3 regions of the Colwellia sp. NW0002-52-1 genome follow, and region 2 is predicted to be linked to each of the others. Evidence: predicted binding sites of a transcription regulator. Region 2 holds the regulator's gene; each other region holds the start of a gene.
What was found. Region 2 encodes MetJ, which represses methionine synthesis genes. Its sites were predicted from a motif close to TAGACGTCTAGACGTCTA; they were not measured.

Region 1 (6,265 bases), on a different contig from region 2:
TTTTCTATGCACAAATAAGTTTATGGTCAGCAAAACGTATGGCGCTAGTAGTCAACGCCAACATCTATCTTCAGTTTAAAGCTAATGCGGTACATAGCTATCATTATACAGGCTCAATAACTCATGCTTAGTGCAAACGAAAAATTACGTTTCAGTCGACAAACCATGTTGAAAGGCATTGGCGAACAAGGCCAGCAAGCGTTAAAGAATGCACGCGTTTTAATTGTTGGCATTGGCGGTTTGGGTAACCCTGTAAGTGCTTATTTGAATGCCGCTGGCATTGGTAATATCTATTTGGTTGATGGCGACACTATTGATATAAGTAACCTACATCGACAAATATTGTTTAATGAACATGATATTGGCACAAACAAAGCTGATATAGCCGCCGAAAAACTCCAGCAACTTAATACGAGTACCAACATTGAAGTGCTCGATGAAATGCTCGACGCTGAGCTTGCCGACTATTATTTGCCATTAGTCGATTTGGTACTTGATTGCACTGATAACATAAATACACGCTATTTAATCAATCAAAAGTGTATCGAACATAAAAAACCCTTAATTATTGGCGCTGCAACAGGGTTTGACGGTCAATTTATGTTTGTAAATCCAAACCAAGTAGACAGCGCCTGTTATCAATGCTTATTTCCTGCAGAGAAAAAAGCCCCTGATAATAACTGCCAAACCCTAGGCATATTAGGGCCAGTACTCGCGGTTATCGGCGGTATGCAAGCTTTGCAAGCCATTAAGTTTTTAACCGGTAATACTGTGAAAACTAATCAATTAAATATTTTCGATGGTTTAAATAATTCATGGCAACAATTTGCTTTAAAGAAACAGCAAAAGTGCCCTATTTGCGCAGGGTAATTCAAGCTTAGCATGGTCAATAAGACAAAACTAACATAACAATAAAGCCATTAAGCTCAATTATACCTCTTTAAGTTAAATAAGCCCCTAGCGCTCAGCGTAGCGCTAAGAGTTTTAAACTGATTAGTGCTACCGTAATACTGGATTAGCGCTTAACTTCTTAACAAAGGCCTTAACATATCCTCTAAGCCATTAAGTTTTACTTCATAAATAAGTGCTAACTGCTCGCCAAGTTTGCCCTCAGGTAAGCCCTTAGCATGAAACCAAACTAAATATGGTTCGGGTAATTGAAGTAACTTTCTGCCACTATATTTCCCAAAGGGCATTATTTGATTAATCGCAGCAATTAATTCTGCATTATTTTCTACCGACATAAAGTTTGTTTGCTCAACCGAGCCCTCATATATTATTTATTATTGCTTAATTTACTGACATAAAAATGTCATGTCTGCTGCTTATAATCACATCATATTAACGAATTGGTATCAGTGTGATACCTAAATTTGATACAAGGAATTATGATGTCAATAGTTAGGAAGCGTAATGCAGCCGCTAAAACTTATATACCAACTAATGCACGCGACAATCAGTATATCTTGGCTGAATTTGCTTTAACAGACGAATTACTCGCAAGCTTGCCTGCACAAATAGCAAAAGACGGCAGCAATAATTATTATGGCTGCTATCAAGCGTTAGCTAAGTTATTGTTTACACTAAGCGATGAAAGCGGCATTAAAAATAGCATACTCGTAGCGAACAACAAATTAGTGAGAGTGCGTTATAGCCAAGAAATGCATCAGTGGCAAACAAAACAACAAATCATATTTTATTACGATCCAAATCAACACGTATTACAAAATTCGTTTTTTGACGCCAATGTCAGAGCAAAGAAAATCACCTTGTTGTTTTTAGCTTCAGGTACTGAGATTAGAATTGGTGCGGCCAGTTTTCACCAAAGGGTTAAAGCCCTACTCCAAAGTTTTGCAGAAAAAATTAAGCTACCATTAAGCGAAATACGTATGCGTGATCATCAGCATTTAACCTATGATATTTTTGCTAAAAACAAAGGCTGCAATACAAGTACAGCACATAAATTTAGACCTATTGCCCAAAGGTATTCAAGCGAAAATGTTGATTTGCCTAACAATGTAGCTTCTATCACCTATGCCATTATCGACTTAACACTTGATCATAGAATTTCGCAATTGGTAGATATTGACGCTACAGCAAAAGATCCTTACAACCCGCTTTATACTTACCTAACAGATACTTTTTCTTTAGTGGCGAAACGTTTTAACTTGAACAATGGTGCTTTAATCGCAAATGGATTAGTCCCAATTGTTAGAAACAGCTTACATGATTTAGTCTCTAAAGTAGGCGAATTACAAATGTTAGGCTACAACCCAAACCAGAGTCCTTGTGGCATAGTTAGTCGATGGCAGGCAGCTGAACTAGTTGATAATGTTCAGTTTATATTTGTTGCTAACAGTGAGAATGGCGAAGAACAAAACTATGCTAAATTTGTTAATCAAATTGAACAAGCTATGCGTTTATTAGCGACTGAATTAGAGCTTCCAACAGCAAAAGATGAACTAACTTTACGCTTTCATCAGCATATTGCTTTTAATCTAACCTCAGATTAATTTTTTCTAATTTCATATTGTAAACCTAGTGCTAACTAAGGCACTAGGTTCTCTATGTTTACTCTTATTGGCTTTAAAGTATAAGCTTAAATAAGCGCGTAAAAATGTCATAAATTTGTCATAAAAAAAACTATTCTCCTTCCTAAAGCTCGCTAAATAAAAAACAAACTCTAGAATTTGTTTTTTTGCTTTATACACGCTCACTTTAGTACCACTTCAACAATGACTCAGCGACAAGAGTCCTTATCAAATCAATTTAACGGATAAATTATTTAATAAATTAACTCACAAAACATATAGACATCTAAACGGCTAGGTGATATCTTCTGAAAAAGTTAAACACATAGACGTCTAAACGTCTTATGTTTTCATCACGTAATTATGTTGTTCACTAGCAATAGTGAAGAGGAAAAGAAAATGAGCATCGAAAAAATAACTTTAGGCGCTGGCTGTTTTTGGTGTATTGAGAATATTTTCGCCCGAATTAAAGGCGTTGTTTCTGTAACCAGTGGTTATGCTGATGGCGATATTGAAAACCCAAGCTATGAACAGGTTTGTACTGGCACGACTAATCATGCAGAAGTAGTTCAAATCACATTTTCTCCTGAGCAACTTAGCGTTGAACAAATATTAACCGTGTTTTTTGCCATACACGATCCTACAGCGATCAACCGTCAAGGCGATGATATTGGTAGCCAATATCGCTCAACAATTTTGTTTCACAATCAAGCTCAGCAAAAATTAGCTATCGCTCGAATTGCAGAGTTAACTAACAAACAAGCTTTTGATCAGCCTATTGTTACTTCAGTGAAGGCCGCTAATAACTTTTATAGCGCTGAAAGTTATCATCAAGATTACTTTACTAACAACCCAGAAAATAAATATTGCCAGTTAGTGGTCGTGAGAAAAATACAAAAGTTCTTAAATGAATTCTCTTATCTATTAAAAGATGAAGACTTAATACCTCAAGCAAGTTAAGTGTCAAAGTTTTCAGGCAAGTAAATGTTTAATAGCAACAATTTTTCTATAAAAAACGCATAACAATTTAATTGCTATGCGTTTTTTAGTTTTTATTAACGTTAAGTTTTAGCGTGAATAGCTGAGCTTAAGAATAGTCACAAACGGTGTTAGTACATAAGGGTATACAGTTTACGTCGATATTTTGTCGCTAAGGCATCGCCGTCTGGCAGTGACTTCAATACATCTAATAATAAATCTTTACTGGTAATATCAGCGCCATTACTTTGCACTAGCAAAAACAAAATTGCCAAAGCTTCTTCATTTCGGTTAACTTGGCTGTATTGCGCGGCTAACTTCTGCTTTAACTCTACATTTTCAGGATTACTTTGTAACTCTTGCTCAAGCGCTTGAATTTCTGGAGAATCAGCCGCTTGGCTTGCTAATTCTAACTTAGCCATTAATGATTTGAAGTGACTATCTTGATCAATCATTTTAATGCTATTAAGCAGCGTTTCAGCCTCAGAGATTTTACCTGTTTGAATATAAACATTTGCCAGCACTAACTTAATATCAGCACGTTCACTGTCAAGTTGATAAGCCTGGTTGATCACAGGAAATGCTTCTGTAATTTTATTCTCTAAAATTAATTCGTTAGCTTGCGCTAATAAAGCGTCTTCGGCTTTAGGTAAGTATTTCGCTAAAAATTCACTAATACTTTCATCAGTTTGAGGCCCAGTTAATCCATCTAGTGGCTGACCATCTTTAACTAAAATCGCCGTTGGTAAACCTTGAATACCAAACTGTTGAGCTATTTGCCCTTGAGTTTCACAATCAATAGTAGCGTATATAATCGTTTCGCCAGCATTCGCTAATGCGATAGCTAACTTATCTCGTAACTCCACACTTTCTGCTATTTGCTGGGCCCAAAAATCAACCAATACAAGTTTAGTTTTTGATTCTTCGAGAATAACTTGCTGAAAATTTTCTAAGGTAATCGCAATAGAATTTGCCATCAATGCAGTTCCAATAATAAAGACATATATTTTTAAGTGGGGTCAAACCCTAAAGATGCAAGCAAATGCCTTAAATATTTATTGTTGTCATTAACGCCTGCGTTACAGATATGTTAGATAGCAATTACTTTTAAGTATCTTCAAATTATTTAATTCGCATGTCGCTTTGGATTATCGTTTATGTAACAAAAAAATAGTATTGCATTTGACCAACATTATTAATAAGTTCATAATTTATCGAATTTTATTATTAAATAAGTCATGAAATGTCATTAGAATTTTTTGTTATAGTTTTCGTCATAATTACCTCGGTTCTCTGGTATTTAAAGCGAGGAAGCAGCACTAAAAAAATGAGAAGAACTCAAAATACTGTTGCTCAACGAAGTCAATTATCTACAGCGAAGATACGCAGCATAAACACAGTTATTCAAGCTCCTGTACGCCTGATTCCAGAAATAAATAATAATCAGAATAGCGTTGTAAAAAATTCAAATGACTTAATGAATTTTACCTTATTACCTTTTGATGCTCTTGATCGCAATCAGCAACAAAAAATTTATGATATGAGTCAGTGCTGCCGTCAACCAAATCCTTTATTACTGAGTTTGACCAAAGGCGAACTGGAGGCTAAAGAGCTAATATCTTTGATTAAATCTGATCCAGAAATGACAGCCAAGATCATCAATACCGTTAACTCTTCACTTTTTTCGTTACGACAGCCAATTGAGAGTATTCATCATGCCATAATATTTATGGGGGTTACATCTGTTAGAAGTATCGCTTTACAGTTTATTTTACAACAAAGCGTCCCCTTTAAAGATGAAGCGCAATCAGCAGCTTATAAAAGAATTTGGCTATCTAGTTATATTGCGAGCTCTTTAGTATTTTTAATCGCTAAGCACTTAAATAAAGAGAACGCCGCTGAATTGTCTACACTGTGTTTACTTACAAGTTTAGGGGATATGACAATGCTTTCTTATCAACCTTCAATAGCCAATACATACATGGGAAAAACATCACTGCTTGAAAGAGTAGAAAGTGTACAATCATCACTAGGTTTAAACTCCGCAGTAATCGGTAAAGCTTTAGCCGAACAGTGGCAGCTTCCAAAGTCAATTGTGTCAGGACTTGCTAATAGCTTATCTCCTTTGATTAATAATAAATTAAATCGTGTTATGCCGCACGAAGAGGCGAAAAATACATTACTGTGTTATTTAGCTTGTCGATTAGGTGATTTAATTGCTTTTGAAGGTGTTAGTGATATTTTTAAAGTTGAAAACGAGGGCTTAGCGGCTTTAAGTAGTTCAGATTTTGCCTATATACAAACCAATATTGAACAACTAGAGCTAGAACAAATTAGTCAATTATTTCGGGACCCTAGCTTTATCAGTAAAGCTAAGCGACTGATCGCTCAAGTGGTTGCCTAGGCTATAATATTTATGCGCACTAAGTTTTGTATTTAGCGCTTAATTAACGCTCTAACCCTCGCTTAATTTCAAGCGTAATAATGGGGTCAGAGCGTTTAGACTTTTAAGACTTAGCATTTTATGATTTAGGTTTTCAAAACAAGGTTAACTATTTAAACGTTCTGTAATAATTCACGAGCAATAATAACTTTTTGAATCTCACTTGTACCTTCATAAATTGCCGTTACACGCACATCACGCGCCATACGCTCAAGTGGGTATTCTTTCACATAACCTGCCCCACCCATTAACTGTAATGCGTCGTAACAAGCTTTGTTGGCATTTTCTGTGGCAAATAGTTTTGCCATTGACG
Region 2 (6,265 bases):
GACATGTATGCCACGAGCAAAGAACTCATGATATAACTGACTAAATACTTCACTAGGTGTAATATCAACAATAACTAATTCATCGTACGGATGACTGGTTAACCATGCCAAGAGTTGTTTACTATCATAGGCTTGAGCTTGCTCTTGATAAAGCTTCAATGCATTAGCTACATCAATACCATCAGTATTTATTAGTGCTTTACTCGCACCTACCAAGCCAACTAAATGAACGTTTTCTAATCCTGAAACTCGTGCTATTTGCTTTGGCAACATAGTTAAAAAACGTTCACCAATATTACCTAAACCCGCCACAACTAATGCAATGTTTTTAGCATCTTTAGTCATATCTGCGTGCACATTATTAAGTATTTCACTTGAGCAAAGTTCAGGTAATATCGCAATATAACTGTGCTCATTAAAAGAATGCAAAAAGTGCAATGTAGGTTGATGTTTAAGCGCGCGTTTAAATCTAGCACGCATATCGCCCTGTTTTGCCACGCTATGACCTACAATCGCAATAATTGCCACGGGCTTGAAAGTAACCTCTGTATCGTGGCTTGCTAGCCATTGACTAACCGACTTTTGTTGAGCTTGAGTAACGACTATGTAGCCTTCGTCTAGGTTATAGCAAATCGGCGAAAATTCGCTAACGGCTAACTCGCCTGATTTAGCTAAAAAGCTAGAAGACTTAGCTAAAATTAAATCATTTAAGCTGGTAACTGACAGCTCTTGTTTTGCTATTTCACCAAACTTACCAATTTCAGTACCGCTGATGTCAGGTGCAAAACTGCTTGCAACATGTAAATGGGTATTATGATTAGTTAAAGGTTGTAAGGTTTTTGCATGTAAAACTGGATTACCCAAGCGTCCTAGTTCGTTAGCCACAGCGTTAGGTAAACGATGTAACTTTCGCGCTGAAGGTACAATGCGCGGATCAGCACTATAAATGCCATCAACATCGGTCCATAGCGTTACATTACGTGCTTGTGAAAGTGCCGCCATGATGGTGGCAGAGTAGTCACTGCCATTTCGGCCTAATGTACAGGTTTGCTGTTCTTGATTACGCGCTATATAACCAGTCACTATAACTAGTTGATTTGGCTGTCTAAGGTCAGAGAATGCAACTTGGCTTGCGTTGTAGTCAACTGTGCTATTTTTTTCATTATTAATTAACAGAAAGTCTCTTGCATCTAGTATATAGCTTGGGCAAACGCTTTCACTTAATACTGCTGATAACAAACGTGCTGACCATACTTCACCAAAGGCTAATAAATCGTTTTGATAACCTTGGGGATCCTCTTGCAAATGTTGTGCACTCGTTGCAATTTCATTCGTTAATAAATTGTTCAGTCTGGCGGCGCTCGTTGGGTTTAACAATTCATTAATGAGCGAGGCTTGCATGGTATTTAAATCGCTAAGCGCTGCTAGTAAAGCTTCTTTGAGAGTAATTAGCTCATTACTTATGCTGTTTTCTTTATTAAGTGAGCTAGCTTCTTTTAATGCCAGTGCGCGTTGATAGATATTAAATAAGGCATCGGTAGTACTGCCATTAGCAGATACCACAATAATATCGTTTATTTGACAATGCTGACGAATAATATCAACAACACGTTCAATACAAGCACTGGTGGCTAAACTACTACCGCCAAATTTATGCACATTACAGGCAACTTTTGCTAACTTATTGTTTGTCGAACTTGGCTTTACCGCTACATTTGAATCTATCATTTTTTTACCACAGGTTTGACTGAGATTGTCATACCAGATTTAAGTTTTACTTTTTATACACTTAAAATTGGCCATTCATAAAAATGCCATGGCCAACTTTTCAGAACGAATTTAGGCTTGGCTTGCATCAAGTGCTTGAGAAAGATCAGCAATCATATCGTCAATATCTTCAATACCAACAGAAATTCGCACTAATGACTGAGTAATGCCCGCCGCTAGTTGTGATTCAATATCCATACCGGCATGAGTCATGGTAGAAGGGTGACTTATTAAACTTTCAACACCACCTAGCGATTGTGCAAGTGTGAAAAACTTTAACTTATCGAATAATACTTTAACCGCTTCAACACCACCTTTAAGTTCAAAACTCATCATTGCACCAAAATCATATTGTTGTTTTTTGGCAAGTTCATGTTGTGGATGATCGCTTAAGCCAGGAAAGTACACCTGTTCAACCGCTGTTTGCTGTTGTAAAAATTTAGCGACCGCATTCGCGTTAATTTGATGTTGTTTCATTCGAAGCGGTAAGGTTTTCAAACCTCGTAAGGCTAAATAGCTGTCGAATGCTGAACCCGTAATGCCAATACAGTTGGCCCACCATGCAAGCTCCTCGCCTAACGCTTGGTCTTTAGCCACTAAAACACCGCCAACCACATCACTATGACCATTTATATATTTCGTGGTGGAATGAAAAACTATATCGGCACCTAATAATAAAGGTTGCTGTAAAGCGGGTGACAAAAAGGTGTTATCAACTGCCACTAACGCACCTACTTGATGAGCTTGTTCCGTTATCGCAGCAATATCAACTAAGCGTAATAGCGGATTACTTGGAGACTCTAGCAATACTAATTTGGGCTTTTCCGCCAGCGCATTGCTTAACGCGGCTTGATCATTTTGATCAACCACTATTAAGTTAAACTGGCCACGTTTAGCAAGATGGGTAAATAGTCGAAAACTTCCGCCATAACAGTCGTGGGGAATAACAATGGTGTCATCAGTATTTAATAGTTGGCAAATAAGATGAACGGCTGACATGCCCGTACTGGTAACTATACCAACAGCGCCCTGCTCTAATTCAGCAATAGCACTGGCAAAAGTGGCTCGTGTTGGGTTACCCGTTCGCGAGTAATCAAATTGCCCTTTTTCATTAAAGCCCTTCAGTGCATAGGTACTTGAAAGATGAATCGCAGGAATAACAGCACCATGATGTTGGTCGCTATTTATACCAGCGCGAACTGCGGTAGTGGCAATTTTTTTCTCGCTCATGTGAACTCCAGATTGAACATATTCTATATAGATGTTTGGACGTCTATCAATCTAAACGGTTTAAAGTTCGCGGTCAAGCACTTTAGACATCTAAACTTCTACACATTCGTTATTGACTCGCGCCCCACAACCAGTAAAATTAACAAGTAAGATAAAACTAGTTGCTAACTGGTATACCAGATGCGCTAACTATAAGTTTATCGCAATTAATTAAGCATAGAGGAATATTCATGGCAGAGTGGAATGGCGAGTATCTTAACCCTTACGCCGAACACGGGAAGAAAAGTGAACAAGTAAAAAAAATCACCGTGTCTATCCCTTTACGTGTGTTAAAAGTACTTACTGATGAACGAACACGCCGCCAAGTTAATAACTTGCGTCATGCTACGAACAGTGAACTTTTATGTGAAGCGTTTTTACACGCGTTTACTGGCCAACCATTACCTGACGATAGTGATTTGGCTAAAGACAACACACAAAAATTACCAGCAAGTGTTCGCAGAGCCTTAGAAGCACAAGGTGTAACTGACTTTAGTGAATACGAAACTGACATTGAAGAAGAAACAGAAAATTAATGGGATATAAACCCTTAGGTTTATAAATGACAAAAGGCGCTAAAAGCGCCTTTTTTATTGCCGTTAAGTGTAATATTCAATTAATTATTGAGCTTAAGTTCTCTTGGCTTAGTTTATCTTGGCTTAGGTTATCTGGCCAGATTAACAGCATAATGACGTTAAAGTTAAAAGCTTGAGTCATTCAACTGTAGTAAGTCCCATTTCGTGCCATACAAGTCTTTAAACACCACCACAGTGCCATAATCTTCAACGCGTGGCTGTTCGGTAAACTCAACACCTTGGCTTTTCATGTGCTCATAGTCTCGCCAAAAATCATTAGTTTGTAGGAATAAAAATACCCGCCCGCCAGCTTGGTTACCGATTGACTGATGTTGCTGTTCATTACTCGCTTTCGCTAATAATATATTCGTACCTTCCGCATTAGGGGGTGAAACTTGTACCCAACGCTTTCCATTGCCTAAGTCGGTATCTTCAATAAGCTCAAAGTTAAGATTTTGGGTATAAAATTCAATTGCATCATCATAGTTTTCCACTACTAGGGCGATATTGGCAATACGTTGCTTGATTGTTTTAGTCATTTTTAAGTTACTTCTGTTAAATGGCGTATGTTAATCGGCTTCTGTTAAACAATTCTGCTTTAGTTACCAGCTAAGCCGTGGTTATTGTGGCTTGAATTATCACTAAAATAACCACGACTTAATATTTAAAGGTCTCAAGTATAATGACCTTAACAATCTTACAAAATTAGTTAGAAAAGAATTTTGTTGTTTTGATAATGCTAACTTCCGGCATATTTTCAACGGCGACACTCAATGTCACGGGTGAAATTTTTTGTCTAATTTTGTCTGGCGTCATGGTTAATTTTATCGGTACGCTCGCGATTTCTCCAGCTTTTATCTGCACATTATCATCAACGCTTAAACTGACACTTTTCTCCAATACATTAATTGTAAATTGGCGATCAACTTTTGATTTGTTCGTTATTTTTAATAAATAGCTGTTTGTTACATTGTCTTTAAAGTCGAGCTGAAATAAGGTTCCGCGATCACGTAAAATTGAAAATTCAATCGGCACTCGTACTTGAATAGTAAAAACCATATACGCCATAGCCAGTAGTGACAAAACGCCATAGCCTATAATTTTTGGTCTCAACAATTTTACTTTTTTACCTTGTAATGCATTTTCACTAGTATAACTGATCAGGCCTTTTGCATAATTAAACTTTTCCATGGTTTGATCACAAGCATCAACACAAGCACCGCAGTTAATACATTCATATTGCAGGCCATTGCGAATATCAATACCCACCGGGCAAACTTCTACACAAAGATTACAGTCGACACAATCACCCAAGCCTAACGCTTTTGGATCTTCTTTACGCTTGCGAGCGCCACGATTTTCGCCACGTAATTTGTTATAGGCTACAAGCAGTGTATTTTTATCGAACATCGCTGACTGAAAGCGTGAATACGGGCACATATAAATACACATTTTTTCACGCAGCCACCCTGCATTTCCATAAGTACAGACTGCAAAAAATAGCACCCAAAACGTTGTTAGGTTATCCCATTGCCATTGTAGTAGATCAAGATACAACTCATGGGCTGGTAGAAAGTAACTCATAAATGTTGTCGCGGTAAAAAACGCTATCAAGCCCCAAATCAAGTGTTTGGTAAACTTTCTTGTGAAGGTATTTAAGGTCATTGGCTGTTCGTCACGTTTAATACGCTGATTACGACTACCTTCTAACCACTCTTCGACCCAAATAAAACTAAAAGTCCATACCGTTTGTGGACAAGTGTAGCCACACCATATACGACCTAACCAAGTCGTTAAAAAGAAAAGTAAATAACAACTAACCAGCAGCAATCCCGCTAAAATGACAAAGTCTTGTGGGAAGAAGGTTTGTGAAAAGAAATGAAACTGCTGTCTGCCAATGTCTAGCAAAATTGCCTGATGCCCTTGAAACGTTAACCAAGGGAGTAAAATAAAAACTAAAACAAATATCAAACCTGTGTATTGTCGAATACGTTGATAAGTGCCTTTTTGCTTACGAACATAAACTGAGGATTCAGATTTGTATGGTTTAATGATCAAATCTTCTGCTTTAAAATCGAACTTCATAGAGTGCTACTGAGCTAAGGTTAAGATAACCTGCTATAGCAAAATTTGATCCAACAACAAAAAAACAAGTTAAGCCGTTGTTTAATAGTAACTTTAAGGAAAAAATTGATAATATAAACACAAAAAATACACGATATATCACGCAACAACGATATATCGTGCCTATAAGGGTTTATCTTTATAATTAAAAAGATCCGTTCGGCCGTACAATTTTCAATTTTTTCATCCGAGATCGCAAGGTACTTTCAGGTAAACCTAATTGCTTTGCAGCACCCGACTCTCCACCGATACGCCATTTAGTTAATTTTAATGCGCTCAATATATAGCGTGCTTCAACTTGCGCTAAGGTTTCAATTACCGGTGGCAGCAAAGTTTTATTGCTGGTTTTAAAATTAAAATTTAACACGGTTGATTGGGTTAGGATCATCTCTCGTTCAAGTAAGTTTTGTAATTCTCTAATATTCCCAGGCCAAGAGTATTGCATGAGTTGCGATAAGCTTCGGTTACTAATAGCACTGATATTTTTTCCTAACTTTTTATTTAACGTACCGATAATAGCTTGTGATAAC
Region 3 (6,265 bases), on a different contig from region 2:
ATAATGTTGCTGAAATCGAGTTAAACTTTTTAACTGATAACAGCGCTCGTCGTTTCGACATCCCATACTTTCAACAATTATTTAATGGTGTAACAACCAACGTTGGTAGTATTGATGACAAAATAGCCCCACATGTTGATCGTCCATTAGATGATGTTGACCATGTTGAAAAAGCTGTTCTTCGTGTTGCGGTTTATGAGCTAACAAACTGTTTAGATGTACCTTATCGTGTCATTATCAATGAAGCGATTGAACTAGCTAAATCGTTTGCGGCTGACGATAGTCATAAATTTGTAAACGGCGTGTTAGACAAAGTCGTTAAGCTTGTTCGCCCGAACGAATAGTATAAAACTGGTTGTAATATGAAAGAGTTTGAATTGATCAAACGCTACTTTAGTGAGCAGATGATTAAACGCAAGGATGTTGTGCTTGGCATAGGAGATGACTGTGCAATAGTTACTCCTTCTGAGCGTCAGAATATTGCAATTACTACCGACACCTTGGTCGCTGGCGTACACTTCCCGCATGAAACTAGTGCACGCGCGATCGGCCATAAGTCGATTGCTGTAAACCTATCCGATCTAGCTGCTATGGGCGCTGAGCCTACTTGGATTTCATTGGCCATTACATTACCTGAAGTTGATGTAAAGTGGGTTGAAGAATTTTGTAAAGGGGCATTTGAATTGTGCGAGTTTTATAACGTGCAATTAATTGGTGGCGATACCACACAAGGCCCTTTAAGCATTACACTTACCGCTCAAGGTTTAGTACCTCATAATACCCACCTTAAGCGTTCTGGTGCAAAAGCGGGTGATTGGATCTATGTTACCGGTGAAATTGGCGATGCAGCCTTAGCACTTAAACATATATTTAAAGAGGTAAATGTTGCCCCTGAATATAGAGCAAGTGTACAAAAAAGTTTAGATTTTCCAACGCCTAGAATACTTGCAGGCCAAGCACTACGTAATTATGCAAGTTCTGCTATAGATCTTTCAGACGGATTAATTGCCGATTTAGGGCATATCTGTACTGCCTCTAAAGTAGGCGCTAATATTGTGCTCGACGACTTGCCTATTTCTAACGCATTGCGTGATACTGTCGGGCTAGAAAAAGCCTACGAAATGACGTTATCAGGTGGCGATGATTACGAGTTATTATTTACCGTTTCTGAAGATAATAAAGTCGGTATGGAAACTGCGTTAGCGAATACCAGTAATACAATTACCTGTATTGGTCAAATTAATGGTAGTGAAAAAATCACTACCACGCTAAACAGCAAACCCGTTGCTATTAGTACAAGCAGTTTTGAGCACTTCTCTGGTAGTAAAGCCTGAATATGACAAAATCTACGGCAAATTTTCGCCTTTTAAATCCTGTGCACTTTTTAGCGTTAGGTTTTGGTAGTGGTTTAGCACCAAAAGCACCAGGCACTTTTGGTACGCTAGCGGCTGTACCTTTGTTTTTATTAATGGCGCCGTTAAGTACGAATATTTACTTGTTGCTGTTAGTAATAATGAGCCTTGCTGGTATTTATATTTGTGGAAAAGCAGCAGAAGATGCTGGTGTGCCAGATCATGGCGCTATCGTATGGGACGAAATTGTTGGTTTGTTGATCACTATGTGCTTAATGCCAGTAACTTGGCAAACATTGCTGGTTGGTTTTGCTTTATTTCGTTTTTTCGATATTTTAAAACCTTGGCCTATTTCCTTTATCGATAAAAACTGTCATGGCGGTTTTGGCATTATGCTTGACGATATAGTGGCAGGTATTGCTGCTTGGGCGTGTATGATGCTTATTTTTTATTAAAACCAAAGCATCAGTAATACCAATTGAAATAAATAATCAATCATTTTAAGGCGGTCTAAATCGTCAATAACTGCGTTGTTTTCAATCCCAATAGCCCGCTATTGCTCAATCAAACGCCTTATTATTGAACAATTTATCCTCGCTTAAAATTGGTCAATAACTTATTACATTTGGTATCAAGTATTTATAAAGCGTTCAAATGTAATTAAAAAAGCCAAAGAAGTTATTCTTTGGCTTTTTCGTTTTAGTTATTGGTTAAATTAATTTAACAACCTAACTCTAATAGTCGCTTCAATTTGCTTTAACTCTTTAAGGGCTAATTCGCGGCTTTCAACTTCAATATCGATAACTACATAACCAATTTGTTCAGCGGTTTGTAAATATTGTGCAGCAATGTTGATATTGTGTTTAGCAAACATTTGGTTAATTTGAGTTAATACGCCCGGCTTGTTGTGGTGAATATGTAATAAACGACTCGTACCAACATGACCAGGTAGCGATACTTCAGGGAAGTTAACCGCAGACAAGGTTGAGCCATTATCTGAATATTTCGCTAGTTTACTGGCTACTTCAAGACCAATGTTTTCTTGAGCTTCTTTAGTACTACCACCAATATGAGGCGTTAAAATAACATTGTCAAAAGCGCGCAATGGGCTAACAAACTCTTCTTCGTTGCCTTTAGGTTCAACCGGAAAAACATCGATTGCGGCACCGGCAACTTTTTTACTGCTTAAAGCATCTGCTAAGGCATCGATATCAACCACAGTACCGCGAGATGCATTAATAAATATCACGCCGTCTTTCATCACTTCAAATTCAGCTGTACCCATCATGTTTTTAGTTTGAGGTGTTTCAGGCACATGTAAGCTTATAACGTCGGCTTCTTTTAATAATGCTGTCATTGTTGGTGCTTGGCTTGCGTTACCTAAAGGGAGCTTAGTTTCTATATCGAAAAAGCGAACTTTCATGCCTAACGTTTCCGCTAGAATGCCTAATTGCATGCCGATATGGCCATAACCAATAATACCTAGGGTTTTACCTCTAGCTTCAACTGAACCCGCAGCCGACTTATTCCAAACGCCACGATGTGCTTGGGCACTTTTTTCAGGAATACCGCGCAGCAACAATAACGTTTCACCTAAAACTAACTCTGCAACTGAGCGAGTATTTGAAAATGGTGCGTTAAATACGGGAATACCTAATGATTGAGCTGCAGCTTTATCGACTTGGTTGGTCCCAATACAAAAACAACCAATAGCAACTAGCTTTTTCGCATGGCTTAGTACTTTTGCATTCAAGTCTGTGCGAGAGCGTATGCCAATAAAGTGTACATTAGCAATTTTCTTAATAAGCTCGGCTTCTGAAAGGGAAGTTTTAAGATATTCAATATTTGAATAGCCTTTGTTTTTAAGCTCTTCAAGGGCGCTTTGATGAACCCCTTCTAAAAGTAATATCTTAATTTTATCTTTCGCTAGTGAATTATTGCTCATGGTTGTTAATCTTCTCTGGATCAAAAATTTACGTGTGCTAAACCTTAATTAAATAAGCGTTTAGATGGCTAGATACCTAAACTATCATATAGGGCATAAACTCTAAAGTGTTATTTTATTATTTTTGCACCGTCTTGTGTGCCGATAATTAATACATCAGCTGGACGATTAGCGAACAAACCATTAGTCACAACTCCTGCAATTGCATTAATGCTGTTTTCAAGGGCTTTAGGGTCGAGTATTTCTAGATTATGCACATCAAGAATAACATTGCTATTGTCGGTTATAACACCTTGACGATAAGCAGGATCACCGCCTAATTTAACTAATTCTCTCGCAACATAACTGCGCGCCATAGGAATAACTTCAACAGGTAATGGAAAGCGGCCTAATATAGGTACTTGTTTAGTATCGTCAGCAATACAAACAAAAGTTTTAGCAACTGCAGCAACAATTTTCTCGCGAGTAAGTGCAGCACCGCCGCCTTTAATCATATGCATATGTGGGTTAATTTCATCAGCGCCATCAACATAAACATCAATACCGTCAACATTGTTAAGTTCAAACACTTCTATGCCGTAAGACTTTAAGCGCTCGGTTGAAGCTTCTGAGCTCGACACCGCACCGACAATAGTTTCTTTAATGGTAGCAAGCGCATCAATAAAGTGATTTACCGTTGAGCCAGTACCTACGCCAACAATGGTATCTGCTTTAATATATTCTAGCGCTTTTACTGCTGCTGCTTTTTTCATTTCATCTTGAGTCATAATAGGCCTGTTAAAATCAGTTTTAAGTTATTAGGTGTCAGTTTTAAGTTATTAGCTGTCAGTTTTTAGTTATTAGGGGCCCGCTTTATGTTTTTGTCTTACTAAAGGCAGGCAACTCAAAACTAAAGATTACGCCAATATTATAACAATAGTATTAATATTGGCTTAGTCTTTATTTATCTAAATTGAGCTTATGTTTAGCTAAGGTTTTGCTAAGGTCAAACACATATTGTTTACTTGGCGTTACTATTTCTGGTAGTGGAATATCCCAAAGCTGAGAAGGTACATCTTCTATTAATTGAATATCATGTGCTAGGCCAATGGGGTAAGGCTTTAATGGTATTTTTTCATTAACATTTTTACCTTTCTGCTCACCGTTTTTGTTATCTTCAAGACAATATTTTTTGAACCATGTTGATAACGTTCTATCGTAAAATCCGCCGCCCATACCTAAGCGATTTCCTGTTTTGTCAAAAGCCACTAAAGGTGTAAAAATAATATCTATTTCATTAATATTTTTAATCAGGCGCACATCGAGCTTTGGTTCTAAAATACCGTACTTATTTGTTTGCATAATACTGCTTGGCTGATAATGCAAAAAGAGTAAATGCCCTGAGCTAAAGGGATGAAGCACAGGTAAATATACGTTTTTGTTATTTTGCCAACACCATTGAATAAAAAGCAGTGGGTCAAGCTCTCCATCGTTGGCTAAATACAATGCAATGTTATTTGCCGATAGCACATCAGGTCTTGCGGTTAATTGGTTGAGTAACTCACTCGATAGCTTTTGCTGCTCAATAATACTTAAGCTTTTTCGCTTTGCTCTGATTAACGATCTTATTTGGTTTCTAGTAGGCATAGTTTATGGCGATTTTTTGGTTAAGCTAATGAGTTAAGCTTTATGGGTTGTAAAAGTATGTTGTTAAAGCCAACCTACAAGAAATCAACAAAAATTGAAATACCTAGTTTTAGGTATGTGGTACTCGTGATAATTTCACTCAATAAAACTGTATTAGAGTAGAGCTGAATTAAGCTTTAGCTAAATAGAACAATGCTCCACACTATTATTTTAAGGCAAAAAAATAGCCAACATAATGTTGGCTATTTATCTTGATAATTTAAGCGCTAATACGTTATAAAAAATTATGCAGTAGTTGTTGTACCGTTAGTGTTCGCTGCAGGTACTTCATCATCTTCTGTTTTAAGTGCTTCCCAGAATCTAGACTTTAAACCAACTAGCAAAATAACAATACCAATACCAATGCTGAACAAGCTAATTTGGATATATAACGCAGGTATTTGTTCAACGTTATTTGGATCATAGTTACCCGCAAGTAAACCAGAAATAATATTACCAATAGAATAAGTTAGAACGAATACACCCATCATTTGGCCAGCAAATCTTCTAGGCGATAACTTACTTACCGCACTTAAAGCGATTGGGCTTAAACATAACTCACCAACCGTATGTAGGAAGTAAGTGGTAATTAACCAACCTGGAGCCACTTGTAAGCCACTTGCCGCATATTGTGCAGCAAAGAACATAACAATAAAGCCACTTGCCATGATAATTAAACCAGCAGCACATTTAATGCCGTAAGCAGGTGTTACCATTCTTTGACCTAATTTTATCCAAAAGGCAGCAAAGAAAGGCGAAAGTAAAACGATAAACATTGAGTTAGAGAACTGAAACCATGCCGTTGGTACTTCAAAAGAGCCAATCATGCGGTCAGTGTAGTCACGTGCAAATAAGTTTAATGAAGAACCTGCTTGCTCAAAACCAGACCAAAAACATGCTGAGGCAATACAAATTAATAACAACGCCCAAAGCTTTTTCTTTTCATTACCGGTTAAGCCACTACAAAAATAAATAACCGCGTAATAAATAACAAAAATTAGGGTAAATGCAATGGCAACATATTGTGCTAAGGCAATAGGGTCTATAACAATAACGCCTTGAAACGTTAATACAGTAATAACAGCAATAGAAACTAAACCAGCAATAATAACTGTCCAACTGTTACGTTGGCCTTTAGCTGATAAAGGTGCAACAGGTTTTGCTCCTACACCTTCTAACTTTGGTGCAGTCATTTTGTATTGAATAAGACCGGCAGCCATACCAATTGCAGCAGCACCAAAAGCATAATGCCAACCGAAATCAGAAGCTAAATAACCACAAATTAAATAACCAATGAAAGAGC

Region 1: msrA (peptide-methionine (S)-S-oxide reductase MsrA) is a predicted target of MetJ. The motif match lies at 2,858-2,875, and genes of this name have one in related genera.
Region 3: serA (phosphoglycerate dehydrogenase) is a predicted target of MetJ. The motif match lies at 3,351-3,368, and genes of this name have one in related genera.

What each region holds. Positions count from the first base shown of each region.
Region 1 covers NZ_BAAJLU010000001.1:414,029-420,293, forward strand. Annotated here, with positions in the region: gene modC (molybdenum ABC transporter ATP-binding protein) at 1-131, shown strand, start outside; gene AC27H3_RS01705 (HesA/MoeB/ThiF family protein) at 124-870, shown strand; gene AC27H3_RS01710 (DUF3820 family protein) at 1,023-1,244, opposite strand; gene AC27H3_RS01715 (DUF3083 family protein) at 1,392-2,513, shown strand; gene msrA (peptide-methionine (S)-S-oxide reductase MsrA) at 2,931-3,491, shown strand; gene AC27H3_RS01725 (tetratricopeptide repeat protein) at 3,641-4,486, opposite strand; gene AC27H3_RS01730 (HDOD domain-containing protein) at 4,837-5,913, shown strand; gene AC27H3_RS01735 (acyl-CoA dehydrogenase family protein) at 6,066-6,265, opposite strand, start outside.
Region 2 covers NZ_BAAJLU010000002.1:54,069-60,333, forward strand. Annotated here, with positions in the region: gene metL (bifunctional aspartate kinase/homoserine dehydrogenase II) at 1-1,728, opposite strand, end outside; gene metB (cystathionine gamma-synthase) at 1,840-2,997, opposite strand; gene metJ (met regulon transcriptional regulator MetJ) at 3,228-3,572, shown strand; gene AC27H3_RS02925 (VOC family protein) at 3,737-4,150, opposite strand; gene ccoG (cytochrome c oxidase accessory protein CcoG) at 4,317-5,696, opposite strand; gene AC27H3_RS02935 (sigma-54 interaction domain-containing protein) at 5,881-6,265, opposite strand, start outside.
Region 3 covers NZ_BAAJLU010000013.1:86,339-92,603, forward strand. Annotated here, with positions in the region: gene nusB (transcription antitermination factor NusB) at 1-344, shown strand, start outside; gene thiL (thiamine-phosphate kinase) at 363-1,334, shown strand; gene AC27H3_RS13230 (phosphatidylglycerophosphatase A family protein) at 1,337-1,807, shown strand; gene serA (phosphoglycerate dehydrogenase) at 2,068-3,297, opposite strand; gene rpiA (ribose-5-phosphate isomerase RpiA) at 3,408-4,064, opposite strand; gene AC27H3_RS13245 (5-formyltetrahydrofolate cyclo-ligase) at 4,237-4,923, opposite strand; gene AC27H3_RS13250 (peptide MFS transporter) at 5,208-6,265, opposite strand, start outside.